DNA from 2 places in the Pilimelia columellifera subsp. columellifera genome. Region 1 is predicted to be linked to the other one. Evidence: predicted binding sites of a transcription regulator. Region 1 holds the regulator's gene; the other holds the start of a gene.
The links. Region 1 encodes HrcA, which represses chaperone genes, less so after heat shock. Its sites were predicted from a motif close to GGTTNGCACNCTCNNNNNGAGNGTGCNAACC; they were not measured.
Positions count from the first base shown of each region.

Region 2: the regulator HrcA is predicted to act here: its motif matches at 4,019-4,049, upstream of groES (co-chaperone GroES).

Region 1 is NZ_BAAARY010000015.1:46,555-54,218, reverse strand. It holds gene ABD287_RS14920 (enoyl-CoA hydratase-related protein) at 1-585, opposite strand, end outside; gene hemW (radical SAM family heme chaperone HemW) at 631-1,851, shown strand; gene ABD287_RS14910 (DUF4870 domain-containing protein) at 1,934-2,521, opposite strand; gene hrcA (heat-inducible transcriptional repressor HrcA) at 2,705-3,727, shown strand; gene dnaJ (molecular chaperone DnaJ) at 3,782-4,927, shown strand; gene ABD287_RS14895 (16S rRNA (uracil(1498)-N(3))-methyltransferase) at 4,924-5,655, shown strand; gene ABD287_RS14890 (histidine triad nucleotide-binding protein) at 5,763-6,110, shown strand; gene ABD287_RS14885 (serine hydrolase domain-containing protein) at 6,116-7,498, shown strand; partial or broken gene ABD287_RS14880 (PhoH family protein) at 7,609-7,664, shown strand, end outside.
Region 2 is NZ_BAAARY010000005.1:376,901-384,564, reverse strand. It holds gene ABD287_RS08600 (DUF5319 domain-containing protein) at 1-235, shown strand, start outside; gene ABD287_RS08595 (helix-turn-helix transcriptional regulator) at 304-1,140, opposite strand; gene ABD287_RS08590 (WhiB family transcriptional regulator) at 1,378-1,677, shown strand; gene groL (chaperonin GroEL) at 1,883-3,523, opposite strand; gene groES (co-chaperone GroES) at 3,595-3,924, opposite strand; gene ABD287_RS08575 (DUF1918 domain-containing protein) at 4,254-4,463, shown strand; gene ABD287_RS08570 (class I SAM-dependent methyltransferase) at 4,539-5,726, shown strand; gene ABD287_RS08565 (ABC transporter ATP-binding protein) at 5,736-7,499, opposite strand; gene ABD287_RS08560 (ABC transporter transmembrane domain-containing protein) at 7,501-7,664, opposite strand, start outside.

The sequences.
Region 1 (7,664 bases):
GCAGTAGCCGGCCACGGCCCCGTCCAGCTCCGCCGCCGGCCTGGCCGCCGTGACCAGGCCGATCTCGACCGCCCGCCGGCCGTCGAACACCTCGCCGGTGAGGAACAGCTCGCTGGCCGCCCGCGGGGTCAGCCGACGCAGCACCGGGGCGGAGATGATCGCCGGCACCACGCCGATCCGCACCTCGCTGAAGGCGAAGGTGGCGTCCTGGTCACACACCGCGATGTCGACGGCCGCGATGAGCCCCAGGCCACCGGCCCGGGCGGCCCCGCCGACCCGCGCCACGGTGGGCTTGGGGAAGTCCCAGACCGCGGCGAGCAGCTCACCCAGCATCGCGGCCGGCAGCTCCGCCTCCCCGGCGAACGCGGCGGCGGTCTCCTTGAGATCGGCGCCTGAGCAGAAGACCGGCCCGGTGTGGGCGAGCACCACGGCCCGCACGGTGGCGTCGTCGGCGGCGCCGGCGAGGGCCGTGAGCAGCTCGTTCATCAGCGCCCGGGAGAGGGCGTTGCGGTTTTTGGGGCTGTCCAGGGTCAAGGTGGTGATGCCTCGCGCGGTCTGCGCGTGGACCAGGGGGGCGTCGCTCATGGAGGCACCTTAACGACCCGAGGCGCCGGCGCGGATAATGGGCGGATGCCTGGTGCGCTTCCGGACGGCGAGCCCGTCCCCGATGACGGCGCGTTGCCGGTTGACGCGCTGAGCGCCCTGAGCGGGCGCGGGTTCGGGGTCTACGTCCACGTCCCGTTCTGCGCCAGCCGCTGCGGGTACTGCGACTTCAACACCTACACGGCCGCCGAGCTGGGCGGCGGGATGTCCCGGGAGACGTACGCGGACACAGTCCTGGCGGAGCTGGCGCTCGCCGGCCGGGTCCTCGCCGAGCGCCCGCCGCCGGTGGCGGCGGTGTTCTTCGGCGGTGGCACCCCCACGCTGCTGCCCCCGGACGACCTGGGCCGGATCCTGGAGGCCATCGACCGGACCTGGGGACTGGCGCCGGGCGCGGAGGTCACCACCGAGGCCAACCCGGAGTCGGTCACGCCGGCGTCGCTCCGCAGCCTGGTCGGGCATGGCTTCAACCGGATCTCACTCGGCATGCAGTCGGCGTCAGCGGGGGTGCTGCGGGTGCTGGAGCGCCAGCACACCGCCGGACGTGCGCCGGTCGCCGCCGCCGAGGCCCGTGACGCCGGCTTCGCGCACGTCAACCTCGACCTCATCTACGGCACGCCGGGGGAGTCCGCGGACGACTTCGCGGCCTCGTTGGCGTCGGTCGTCGACGCTGGCGTCGACCATGTCAGCGCCTACTCGCTCATCGTCGAGGACGGCACCCGGATGGCGGCCCGGATGCGTCGCGGCGAGCTGGCGTACCCGTCCGACGACATGGCGGCCGACCGTTACCTGGCCGCCGAGGCGGCGTTGGGCGCGGCCGGTTTCGACTGGTATGAGGTGTCGAACTGGGCCACCTCGGAGGCCGCACGCTGTCGGCACAACCTTTTGTACTGGACCGGCGCGAACTGGTGGGGGCTGGGGCCAGGGGCGCACAGCCACGTCGGCGGGGTGCGCTGGTGGAATGTCAAGCACCCGGCCAGCTACGCCGCCCGGTTGGCGGCGGGCCGTTCGCCGGGGCAGGGCCGGGAGCTGTTGACGGCCGAGGACCAGCTCACCGAGGACGTCATGCTGCGGTTGCGGCTGGCCGAGGGGCTGCCGTTGGCGGCGCTTCCGCCGGCCGCCCACGAGGCGGCGGCCCGGGCGCTCGCCGACGGCCTGCTCGCCGCCGACGCCTACGCCGCCGGCCGGGCGGCGTTGACGCTGCGTGGGCGGCTGCTCGCCGATGGCGTCGTCCGCGACCTGTTGTCGTGACCTGTGCCCGGTCGACGACGAACGCCCTGGTCCCGCGATCCGATGGTGACCGATCGCGGGGCCAGGGCGTTGGCTACGTCGGTTACTTGATCATGCGGAACGTCAGCGGGTAGCGGTAGAGCTGCCCGTCGTTGGCCTTGATGCCCGCGATGACCGGCATGATGATCATGACCGGCACAATGATGATCAACCCGAAGCCGCAGGTCACACCGCCGCCAACGATGGCGATGAGCGTCCAGGTGATCTGGAAGTTGAGCGACTCGATCGCGTGCGCGCGCACCGTCGGCGACTCGTTGCCCTTGGCCAGCATCGCGACCAGTGGCGCGACGAACCCGACCAGCAGCGCCCCGAAGTGGGCGATGAGCGCCCAGGTCTTCTCGTCGCTGTTGGCATAGCCGACCGGTACGCCGGGCGTCGGGTAGCCAGGGCCGCCGGTGGGCGACCCGTAGACGTTGCCGGCCGGCGGCGGGCTGTAACCGCCCGGCGTTGGTGCGCCGTACGGGTTCTCAGGTTGCGGCGGCCCGCCGTACGGGCTCGCGGCCGGCGGCTGGCCGTAGCCGCCCGGCGGCGGCGCCGGCGGGAAGGCCCCCGGCGGCGGTGGCGGCGGCGCGGTGGGGTCGTTGTGGTGCCCGGGCGGCTGATCGCCCGGCTGCTGCGGTGACTCGGTCATGAGGCACACCGTACGGCCCGACGTCCATCGTGAGCCAGGCAACACGTCAGCTGGCCATGATCTGGCAGTTCTGCGGCGTTCCCGCAGCGGAGTAGACTGGCACTCGATTTTGCCGAGTGCCAGCATTCTCTCGCCGGGGGCGAGCGCCAGTTACGCCAAGGCCAGTTACGCCAAGGGGGTGTCGTGGGTCCCGACGATCGCAAGCTCGCCGTGCTCCGCGCCATCGTCGAGGACTACGTGCTGACCCAGGAGCCGGTCGGCAGCAAGGCGCTCGTGGAGCGGCACCAGCTCAACGTCTCGCCGGCCACGGTCCGTAACGACATGGCTGCCTTGGAGGACGAGGGTTTCATCCGGCAGCCGCACACCAGCGCCGGCCGGGTGCCCACCGACCGGGGCTACCGCATGTTCGTGGACCGCCTCTCGACGGTGAAGCCGATGTCGTCGGCCGAGCGTCGGGCGATCGAGCGGTTCCTGGTCGGGGCGGTTGACCTCGATGACGTGGTGCACCGGACGGTGCGGCTGCTGGCCCAGCTGACCAGGCAGGTCGCCGTCGTGCAGTACCCGAGCCTGTCCCGGTCCCGGGTGCGTCATCTGGAGCTGGTTCCGGTCTCCACGACCCGGCTCATGGTCGTCATGATCACTGACACCGGGCGGGTCGAGCAGCGGCTGGTGGAGCTGCCCGGCCCGGCGCCGGCCGACCAGGTGCTGAGCCTTCGACAGAAGATCAACGAGAGGCTCGGCGGGGTTCAGCTCAGCGAGACGCCTTCCCTGGTCCAGGGTCTGGTCGAATCGGTTGAGACGGCCGAGCGTCCAACGATGTCGGCGCTGGCGACCGTGCTGCTGGAGACCCTGGTCGAACGGACCGAGGAACGGCTGGCGCTGGCCGGCACCGCCAACCTGGCCAGGGCCGGGCTGTTCGACTTCCAGGGCTCGCTGCGCCCGATCCTGGAGGCGTTGGAGGAGGAGGTCGTCCTGCTCAAACTCATCGGCGAGGTCGGTCCGGCCATCACCCGGGTCCGGATCGGCGACGAGAACGAGATCGACAACCTTCGGACCACCTCGGTGGTCAGCACCGGTTACGGTCCCGGTACGACCATGGTGGGCGGGCTCGGCGTCGTCGGTCCCACCCGGATGGACTATCCCGGCACCATCGCGGCCGTCCGTGCCGTGGCCCGCTACCTGGGCGATCTGCTGGCGAAGAACTGACCGCCGGGGCCGACCCCCGGCGCCGCACCCGATCGACGCGAGGACATAGAGGCAGTGGCCAAGGACTACTACGGCATTCTCGGCGTGAACCGCACCGCCACGGATGACGAGATCAAGCGCGCCTACCGGAAGCTGGCCCGGCAGTACCACCCGGACATCAACCCGGACCCTGACGCGCACGAGAAGTTCAAGGACATCAACGCCGCCTACGAGGTGCTCTCCGACGACCAGAAGCGGCAGATCGTCGACATGGGCGGCGACCCGCTGGGCCCGGGCGGTGGTGGCGGCCCCGGCGGCGGCCCGGGTGGGCCGTTCGCCGGTTTCCAGGACATCATGGACGCCTTCTTCGCCACGGCGGGCGCCGGCGCCGGCGGTGGACGCGGCCCCCGTCCCCGCACCCGTCCCGGCGCGGACGCGATCCTGCGGCTTGAGCTGGACCTGTCCGAGACCGCGTTCGGCGTCGAGGCGCCGATCACCGTCGACACCGCGATCCTGTGTGCCACCTGCTCCGGCGCGGGCGCCGCGGCCGGCACCCACCCGACGCCGTGCGACACCTGCGCCGGTCGGGGCGAGGTGCAGACCGTCCAGCGGACCTTCCTCGGCCAGATGGTGTCGAGCCGGCCGTGCGCTGCCTGCCAGGGTTTCGGCTCGACCATCCCCTCGCCGTGCGCCACCTGCGCCGGCGACGGCCGGGTCCGGACCCGGCGCTCGCTCACCGTCAAGATCCCGGCCGGTGTCGAGGACGGCATGCGGATCAGGCTGGCCCAGCAGGGCGAGGTCGGCCCGGGCGGTGGCCCGGCCGGGGACCTCTACGTCGAGATCCACGAACGCCCGCACGATGTCTACTCCCGCAAGGGCGATGATCTGCACTGCCGGGTCACCCTGCCGATGGCCTCGGCGGCGCTGGGGACCAGGCTGACCATCAAGACGCTCGACAGCGAGGAGCAGATCGACGTCCGCCCTGGCACCCAGCCCGGCGCGACGTTGCGGCTGCGCGGCAAGGGCGTGCCGCATCTGCGCGGGCAGGGCCGCGGCGACCTGTTCGTCCATCTGGACGTGCGCACGCCGACCAAGCTCGACGCCGACCAGGAACGGATGCTGCGGGAGTTCGCGGCCGTCCGCGGCGAGGACGTCGCCGAGCTGAGCAAGCAGGGCGGCTTCTTCTCCCGGGTCCGGGACGCGTTCCACGGGCACGCGTGAGCGACCCGCTGTTCCTGGTCGACGCGCTGCCGACCGGCGACAGCGCTGTCCTGACCGGCCCTGAGGGCCACCACGCCGCGACGGTGCAGCGGCTGCGCGTCGGGCAGGGCCTTCTGCTCGGCGACGGGCGCGGCGGGATCGCCCGGGCCCGGGTGGCCGCGGTGGCGCGGGGCGAGCTTGAGCTGGCGGTCGGCGAGCGGTGGTTGACGCCGGCGGCCGATCCGCGGCTGGTCGTCGTCCAGGGCCTGCCGAAGGGGGAGCGGGGCGAGCTGGCGGTCCAGTCGATGACCGAGGTCGGCGTGGACGAGATCGTGCCGTGGGCGGCGGCCCGGTGCGTCACCCAGTGGCGCGGGGAGCGGGGCGCGAAGGCCCGCGGCAAGTGGGCCGCCGTCGCCCGGGAGGCGATGAAGCAGGCGCGGCGTAGCTGGCTGCCTTCGGTTGCCGGGGCGCCGGTCGAGTCCACGGCGATCGTCGCGGACCGGCTGCGAGAGGGCGCCTCCTTCGTCCTGCACGAGGAGGCCACGGACCGCCTGACCACGGTGGGCCTGCCGGCCGCCGGAGTCATCACGGTGGTCGTCGGCCCCGAGGGTGGCATCACCGCCGACGAGCTGGCCGCGTTCGCGGCCGCCGGGGCGCGCGCCGTACGGCTGGGCGATTCGGTGTTGCGCACCTCGACCGCGGGAGTGGCCGCGCTGTCGGTGCTCAACGCCCGCCTCGACCGCTGGTAGCCGTTCAACCGCTGGTCGCCGCGCTGAGCGCCGCGCCGTCCGGTTTGGGGGCTGTCCCGGCCGGGGGAGCGCGCGGCGGGCGTCGTCGGCGCCCATAGGATCGGGCGGTGAGCGACTGCCTGTTCTGCCGAATCGTGGCTGGGGCGATCCCAGCGGACAAAGTCATCGAGACCGGGGATACCCTCGCGTTCCGGGACATCGCGCCGAAGGCGCCGACGCACGTCCTGGTCATCCCCAAGGAGCATCACGTCGACATCGCGGCGCTGGCGCAGGCGGCCCCGGCTCTCGCCGGTCAGGTGCTCGCCACCGTCGCGGCGGTCGCCGATGCCGAGGGCCTGCGCGAGAGCGGCTTCCGGGTCATCTTCAACACCGGCGAGGACGGTGGCCAGGAGGTCCCGCATGTCCACGCGCACGTCGTCGGCGGCGCAGCGGTCGGCCCCATGCTGGCCCGGTGAGCGACGTGACGATCACCCCCGACGTCGCGTTCCGCCGGTACTCCCGCGCCACCGCCACCGCCCAGGCCGAGGGGCGGGTCCCGGCGCTGTCGGTGGCGTTGACCCGCGCCGACCGGCCGCTGTGGACGATGCAGATCGGCGACGCGGGCGGCGTGCCGCTCGACGCTGACACCCGGTTCCGGATCGGGTCGGTCACCAAGACGTTCACCGCAGTGCTGGTGTTGCAGTGCCGCGACGCCGGGCTGCTCGGACTCGACGACCCGGTCAGCGCCCATGTGCCGGTCCCCGGTCGCCTCGACGCCACCATCCGTCAGCTTCTGACGCACACCTCGGGAATGCAGCGGGAGCCGTTCGGCGACGTGTGGGACACCCTGGTCGCCCCGGACGACCGCCAGTTCCTCGCTGACCTTGCCCGCGCGGAGCGGGTTCTCGCCCCGGCCCGCCGGTACCACTACTCAAACCTGGCGTTCGCCCTCCTCGGCCAGGTCGTCGCGGCGGCGCGGCGTTGTTCCTGGGCGGACGCCCTGGGCGAGCGTCTGCTGCGTCCGTTGGGCCTGGAGGCGATCACGGTCGAGCCGACCGATCGGGCGGCGACCGGTTACCTGGTCGACGAGTACTCCGACCACGCCCGACCGGAGCCGGCGGTGGACTTCCGTGCCCTCGCGCCGGCAGCCCAGTTGTGGGGCACGGCCGCGGACCTGGCCCGGTGGGCGGCCTTCTTGGCCGATCCGGCGTCGATCGACCCGGCCGGGGCGGTGCTCGCCTCCGCGACGTTGGAGGAGATGCGCTGGCCGCAGACGGTCACCGACAACAGCCTCGGCGCGTTGCAGCTCGGCCTCGGGTTGATGATCCTCAACCGTCCGGACCGGGTGGTCCAGGTCGGTCACTACGGCGCCATGCCCGGGTTCCTGGCCGGGGCGTTCGGCCAGCACGGCGGGGCGGGAACGCCGCGTGCCTTCGGCTGCGCCGTCCTCGGCTCCGCGGGCGGCGCCGTGACCATCCTCGAACTGACGCATCAGCTGCTGGACCTGGCTGTCGCGGCCGACCCGGCTGACGTGCCGCCATGGCGCCCGGGCGAGCCTGCTCCGGAACAGTTCCGGTCGGTGTTGGGGCGGTGGTGGAGCGAGGGCTTCCCGCATGATTTCCGCTGGCGCGAGGGCCGGTTGGAGGCCCGGATGCCCAGCGCCCCGGCGAACCAGCCCGCGTCGGTGTTCGCTCAGGTTCCCGGCGAGCCGGATCTGCTGCGGACGGTCTCCGGCCGCGAGCTGGGGGAGCTGCTGCGGTTGACCCGGGACGCCTCCGGCGCGGTGGTCAGGATGCGCTGGGCGACCTACCGCTACACCCGGACGCAGGAGACGTTCGACGGCGTCCCGGTCAGCCATCCGTGAAGGGCGCCGGCGCGGGAATCGCTTCGCCGGCCGATCCGGCCAGCCGATACGATGGGCGTCTGCATGTCGCGTGAGGAAGCAGGTGGCGCAGGCCCGGTCAGGGCCGAGTTATGAGCGGGAAACCACCCCCCGGGGAGCCGCGGGTCCAGACCACGATCACGGTCCC
Region 2 (7,664 bases), on a different contig from region 1:
TCCCGCCGGGGTCCGGGGTCTGGTCATTGAGTGCGAGGACTGCCATGAGGCCCACTACTTCGACTGGGACCTGCTGCGCGCCAACCTCCAACACCTGCTGGCCTCGGGTCGGCCGCGGATGCACGAGCCGGCCTTCGATCCGGACCCGGACAACTACGTCACCTGGGAGTACGCCCGCGGCTACGCCGACGGCGTCCACGACGCCATCGGGGAGCACGACGCCAGCGAGAACTGACCCAGACCACAGAGACGCCGAGAGCCGCCCCGGTGAGCGGGGCGGCTCTCGGCGCAGGAACGCCGGCTCTAGACGACCAGGCCGGCGCGGAAGCCGGCGGCTACCGCATGTGCCCGGTCCCGGGCGCCCAGCTTGCGGAACAGCCGACGCGCGTGCGTCTTGACGGTGTCCTCGGAGACGAACAGCTCGCGGCCGATCTCCGCGTTGCTCTTGCCGTCGGCCATCCCGCGCAGCACCTGCATCTCCCGCTCAGTGAGCACCACCCGGCGCACCGGCGGGATGCCGTAGTTGGGGTCGCCGGGAAGACGGGCCGCCCGCGCGGCCTCGGCCGGGTCGGCGAAGTCTCCGCGCTGGGCCGGCACCGGCATCCCGCCCCGGGAGGCCGGGTCGGCCAGCATCTCGGCCGAGCCGGCGGCGCGCGGGTCGCCCGCCAACCCGGGACGGCGGCCCGGTGGGGCGCCGAAACGGGTCGGCGCGTTCGCCGAGCGCATCGCGGTCGTCGCCGGCAACGGCGCGCCGGCGGCCGAGCCGACGGTCCTGCTGGGCATACCCAGCAGGAGAACCGCCTTGGCCACGGTGCTGACCAGGTCGTCGGTGCCCCGGATGAGGGCGCGGGCCCCGGCGGCGACCGCCGCCGCCGCCACTCTTGGATCTTCCGCCCCGAACAGCACCAGCATCGCCCCGGGGGCGCGCGCCAGCACCCGTCGGGTGAAGCCGACGGTGTCGGAACGGGTCACGGCTACATCGGCCAGGATGACATCGGCGGGTCGCTCTGCGAGCCGGGCGATGACCTCGGCCTCCGACATGGCGGTCCGCACCTGTGCCTGTAGCCCCAGCCGGGCCGCACAGGTGGCGACCGTCTGGGCGGCGGGCGATGACCGGACGCACACGAGGACGCTTCGCACTGATTCTTCCCCTCTCCTCTATGGAGGAGACCACGCGTTCGTTTGATCATTACGTGCTTTCGGGGGAAACAAGCGGAAAGTTCCGAACAGTTCCCTGTCGGGCTTTCGATCGTTACTGGCGCTGCCCCGCAGCCGAGGTGTACGAACTCGCGCCCCCGGGTAAATAAACGACGCTCAGGGCTAAACGCCTACGCCCTCGGGGCGACACAAACGGTTCCGCACAGAAGGAGTACCTAAATGTCTGATGTGCGCAGATTGCCGACACCGGTCGCGGAAGCCTGGGACTGGCAACGCCACAGCGCCTGCCGGGGACGCGACAGCGCGCGTTTCTTCCACCCCGAAGGGGAACGTGGCGCCGCCCGCAGACGCCGCGAGGACCGCGCCAAAGCGATCTGCGCCGCCTGCCCGGTGCGCCGCCGCTGCTTGGAGCACGCGCTACAGGTACGGGAGCCGTACGGCATCTGGGGTGGTCTGGGCGAAGGGGAACGGAACCGCATCCTCGCCACCGGCCGGTTGCCGCTTCAGCGAACCGCCTGATCGGCGCAAAAGGACTGAAAGATCGCCGGCGTCTCGCGGACCCCATCAGTGACGAAACCAGGCCAAACGAAGTGCGTCCCTGACGTCAGACGTCAGGGACGCACATCGTGGTGGCTACCGCACATCACACGCCGTTTTCCGAAACGATCAGACGTTCGAAACGGTCAGGCTTCCGCCGGAAAGATCAGACCGCGCACGCGCAGGATCAGAAACCGGGGCCATGCTGGTGCCCGTGCCCGTGACTGTGACCATGACCGCCAGCGGCCGGCGCGGCCTCGGCCGGCTTCTCCACCACAAGCGACTCCGTCGTCAGCAGCAGGCCGGCGATCGACGCGGCGTTGGTGACCGCGTTCCGCGTCACCTTCACCGGGTCGACGATGCCGCCACCGACCAGATCGACATACTCGCCGGTCGCCGCGTTGAGGCCGTGACCCCACTGCGCCGACCGGACCTTCTCCACCACGACGTAACCGTCGTGGCCGGCGTTCTGGGCGATCCAGCGGAGCGGCTCGACCAGGGACGAACGGACGATCGACACGCCGACGGCGGCCTCACCGTCCACGTTGAGCCCGTCGAGGACGGTCGCGATCTGCGCGAGCGCCGCGCCGCCGCCGGGGACGATGCCCTCCTCGACCGCGGCCCGGGTCGCCGCGATGGCGTCCTCGATCCGGTGCTTTCGCTCCTTGAGCTCGATCTCGGTGGCCGCGCCGACCTTGATCACCGCGACGCCGCCGGAGAGCTTGGCCAGGCGCTCGCCCAGCTTCTCCCGGTCCCAGTCTGAGTCGGACGCCTCGATCTCCTTGCGGATCTGGCTCACCCGGTCCGCGACCGCGTCCCGGTTGCCGCCACCATCGACGATGGTGGTGTTCTCCTTGTCGACCACGATGCGCCGGGCCTTCCCGAGCACCTCCAGGCCGACCGAGTCGAGCTTGTAGCCCAGCTCCGCGGCGACGACCTCGCCGCCGGTGAGGATCGCCAGGTCCTGGAGCATCGCCTTGCGACGGTCGCCGAAGCCGGGCGCCTTGATCGCGCAGACCTTGACGGTCTTGCGGATCGCGTTGACCACCAGGGTCGCCAGGGCCTGGCCCTCGACGTCCTCGGCGATGACCAGCAGCGGCTTGCCGGCCCCCATGACCTTCTCCAGCAGCGGCAGCAGCTCCTCGATCGCGGAGATCTTGCCGTTCGTGATGAGCAGGTAGGCGTCCTCGAGAACCGCCTCGCCGGCTTCGGCGTCGGTGGCGAAGTGCGGCGAGATGAAGCCCTTGTCGAACTGCATGCCCTCGGTGACGGCCAGCTCGGTCGCGAGCGTGGAGCCCTCCTCGACGGTGATGACCCCGTCGCGGCCGACCTGCTCCATCGCCTCGGCGATGAGGTCGCCGATGGTGGCGTCCTGGGCCGAGACGGTGGCGACGTTGGCGATCGACCTGCGGTCGGCCACCTCGATCGCCTTGTCCAGCAGCGCCTTGGAGATGGTCTCGACGGCCAGGTCCATGCCGCGCTTGAGGCCCATCGGGTTGGTGCCGGCTGTCACGTTGCGCAGGCCCTCGCGGACCATCGCCTGAGCGAGCACCGTGGCGGTGGTGGTGCCGTCGCCGGCGACGTCGTTGGTCTTGGTCGCGACCTCCTTGACGAGCTGCGCGCCAAGGTTCTCGTACGGGTTGGAGAGCTCGATCTCCTTGGCGATGGTGACGCCGTCGTTGGTGATCGTCGGGGCGCCGAACTTCTTGTCCAGCACGACGTTGCGGCCCTTCGGGCCGAGGGTGACCTTGACCGCGTCCGCGAGCGCGTTGACTCCGTGCTCAAGCAGGTGGCGGGCGTCGTCCGAGAAACTCAGGATTTTTGCCATGACTGTCCCTTTCTCAGCGACATCGCCCCGGACCGGCGGGTGAACGCTGATCCGGGGCGATGGCGACGAAATTACTTCTCGATGACCGCGAGGACGTCGCGGGCGGAGAGCACCAGGTACTCCTCGCCGGCGTACTTGACCTCGGTGCCGCCGTACTTCGAGTACAGGACGGTCTCGCCGATCTGGACGTCAACCGGGATCCGGTTGCCGTTGTCGTCGACCCGGCCCGGACCAACCGCGAGGACAGTGCCCTCCTGCGGCTTCTCCTTGGCGGTGTCGGGGATGACCAGGCCAGACGCGGTGGTGGTCTCGGCCTCGTTCGCCTGGACCACAATGCGGTCCTCAAGCGGCTTGATCGCAACCTTGGTCGCGGTAGTCACGGATACCCTCCCGGGGCACATCGATGGCGTCTCATGCCACTGGAGGCGGGGCCGTCGTCGCGGGTGCCGGTCCGCCTGGCAGTGATCCTCCGGGCCGCCCCAGTGGGCGACCGAAGACTGGCACCCTCATGGCGAGAGTGCTAACGCAGACGTTATGTCGCCACCTAGCACTCCGTCAAGGAGAGTGCCAAAGGCCACCCTTAAATCCACCCGCCCGCCCCTCCCCCGCGACTTCACGGCGTCGGCCACGACCCCGGCGGCGGCAAACCACCGATTCGTCGCGCGGGAGTCGTGGGCAACGCGGAAGATCGAGGGGTCGGTTGGAGTGACGAGGTTTGGGGGAGATGGGGATGCGCGCTGACGTCGGAGATCGACTGCATGTGCACAGCAACGTCGTGGGGGGCAGCGACCGGATCGGGGAGATCATCGAGGTGCGCGGAGCGGACGGCACGCCGCCGTACCGGGTCCGCTACCCCGACGGACACGAGAGCCTGATGTTCCCGGGCCCCGACTGCGTCATCGAACAGGGCAGCGCGACGGCCGCCGCCGGCCGGCGCTGACCCGCCCACGCCGGACCGCCCGCCGCGGACCAGGCCCGCGGACGGCAGCGCGACCGCCGTCGGGACAATGGGACGGTGGATCTCGATCAGCTCACCGCGCTGCGCGCCGGCGCCGGAACGGCCGCGTTGGCCACCGCGGACCAGCTGGTCGACACCGACCAGCTGGCGGCGGCGAGCGCCCTGCGCGCCGCCGGAATCGCCCCGGACCTGGCTGCCGCCGCGCTCACTCAGGCGCGCCTGCGTCACCGGGCCGCGGGCAAGTTCGGGTCGGACGCCGCGGCCATGCTGTTCACCCGCGCGGGCCTGGAACAGGCCACCCGTCGGGTCGTCGCCGACCGGCGGGCGCTGCGACTGCGGGACGCGGGTGTACGGACTCTGATCGATCTCGGCAGCGGCCTGGGAGCGGACTCCCTGGCCGCAGCACGCGCCGGAATTCAGGTCCACGCCGTCGAGGCTGACCCGGTCACCGCCGCCGTGGCCAGGCACAACGTCGAGGCGTTGGGCTTGGCTGAACGGGTCACGGTGCGCTGCGCCGACGCTACGACCGTGAAGCTCGACGGGTACGACGCGGCGTTCTGCGACCCCGCCCGGCGGTCCGGCGCCGCCGGGCGGCGAGTGTTCGACCCGCGCGCGTACTCGCCACCGTGGGACTTCGTGACCAGCCTCATCGACCGCGTGCCCGTCGTCGCGCTCAAGGTTGCGCCCGGGATCGACCATGCGTTGATCCCGGCCGGCGCCGAGGCCGAATGGGTGAGCGTCGGCGGGGACCTGGTGGAGGCGGCGTTCTGGTGCGGGCCGGTCGCCCGGGCGCCGCGCCGGGCGTCGGTGCTCACCGACGCCCGGGTGGCCGAGCTGACCGGCGACGGCGTGTCGGCGGCGCCGGTGACCGGCGTGGGGCCGTACCTGTTCGATCCGGACCCGGCGGTGGTGCGCGCGCACCTGGTCGCGGAGTTCGCCACCACCGTCGGCGGCGGGCTCGCCGACGAGCGGATCGCCTACGTCTACGCCGACGCCCCCACCGCGACACCGTTCGCGCAGCGTTTCGCCGTGACCGATGTCCTGCCTTTCTCGTTGAAGCGACTCAGGGCGCTGCTGCGGGAACGGGGCGTCGGCCGGGTGGAGATCCGCAAGCGGGGCTCAGCGCTGACGCCGGAGACCTTGCGCAAGCAGCTGAAACTCAATGGCGACGGATCGGCCTCCCTGGCCCTGACCCGGATCGGCGACGACCCGTTCGTGCTGATCTGCCAGCCGGTCCCACGATAGGACCGCCGGTCACACCGTCGCGGTGTCCGACGCGCTGGCCCCGTGCCACGAACGCCACAGGGCCGCGTAAGAGCCGCCGGCCGCCACCAGCTCGTCATGCGAGCCCAGTTCAACGATCCGGCCGTCCTCGACCACCGCCACCCGGTCCGCGTCGTGGGCGGAGAAGAGCCGGTGCGCGATCGCCACCACAGTCCGGCCCGCCAGCACCGCCGCCAGCGAACGCTCCAGGTGCCGGGCCGCCCGCGGGTCGATGAGCGACGTCGCCTCGTCCAGCACCAGGGTGTGCGGGTCGGCCAGCACCAACCGGGCCAACGCCACCTGCTGGGCCTGCGCCGGAGTCAACGCGTGGTGGCCGGCCCCGAGCATAGTGTCCAGGCCGTGCGGGAGCGCCAGCGCCCAGTCCAGGGCGTCGACGGCCGCCAACGCCTCCCGCAGCCGCGCCTCGTCGGCGCCCGGGCGGGCCAGAGTGATGTTGTCGCGCAGCGACCCCACGAAGACGTGATGCTCCTGGGTGACCAGGGCCACCTGACCGCGCAGCTCCGCCAACGGCAGGCCGGTCAACGGCGCCCCGCCCACGGTCACCGACCCCGCGCCCGGCGGATGGATGCCGGCCAGCAGCCGCCCGAGCGTCGACTTGCCAGCCCCGGACGGCCCGACGATCGCCAGCCGCTCCCCCGGACGCAACGTCAGCGACACATCACGGAGCACGTCCCGGCCCTCGGTGTAGGCGAACGACACCCGGTCGGCGACAATCTGGTCACCGGTCGGACGACGGTCCGAGGGGGTCCGGTCGTCCAGCGCCTGGCCGACGCCCAGCAGCCGGGCCAGCGACGCGGCGCCGACCTGGAGCACGTCGAGCCAGGTGAGCAACCGGTCCAGCGGACTGATGAGCAGCTGCACGTACAGGACCGCCGCGGTCACCTGCCCGAGCGTCACCCAGCCGGACAGGTAGAACCAGCCGCCGAACACCAGGGTCGCCACGATCGGCCCGAAGAACGCCACCTCGATGACCGGGAACCACACCGAGCGCAGGAACAGGGTGTACCGCTCGGCGCGGAACGAGCCGCCGATGTCGGCGTCCGTGCGCTGGCGGCGCTGCCCCTGCAACCCGAGCGCCTCGACGGTGCGGGCGCCCTCGACGGTGGCCGCCATGCCGTCGGTGATGTCGGAGTAGGCAGCGCTCTCGGCCAGGTAGCCGGCCGGCGCCCGGCGCAGGTACCAACGGGTGCTCCACACCAGGGGCGGCACGACCACCAGGCACGGCAACGCCAGCAACGGCGAGTTGACCACCAGGGCGACGGCCCAGATCGTCAGGCTGACCAGGGCGACCATCGTCTCCGGGGCGGCCTTGCGGACGCTGTGGGACAGCCCGGCCACGTCACGAGAGGACCGGTTGAGCAGGTCGCCGCTGCCCGCTCGCTCCACTGTCGACAACGGCAGGGCCAGCACCCGGGCGACGAACTCCTCGCGCAGCTCGGCCAGCACCCGCTCGCCCAACCGGGCCGAGGCGAACGCGGCGAACCGCTGGAACACCGCCTGGAGCAGGACGAAACCGCCGAGCGCCAGCGCGATCCGGTCGATGGCGGCCACGGTGATCCCGTTGCCGAGGCCCTCGACGAGGTCGCCGACCAGCCGCGGGGCCACCAGGCCGGCGACCGCGACGAGGGCGTGCAAGCCGAGCACCGCGCCCAGCTCGCGCGGGTGCCGGCGCAGGAGCGAGCGGGCGTACCGGTGGACCGTGTCGGCGTCGGCTACGGGTAGCGACTGGGCCATCTCAGTCCTCCTCACGGGTCACCACGGCCGCGTAACGGCGGTGGGTGTCGAGCAGCTCACGATGGGCCCCGACGGCGGCCACCCGGCCGTCGTCGACGAAGGCGACGGCGTCGGCGGCGTCCAGCAGCAGCGGACTGGTCCCGAACACGACAGTGGTCCGGCCGG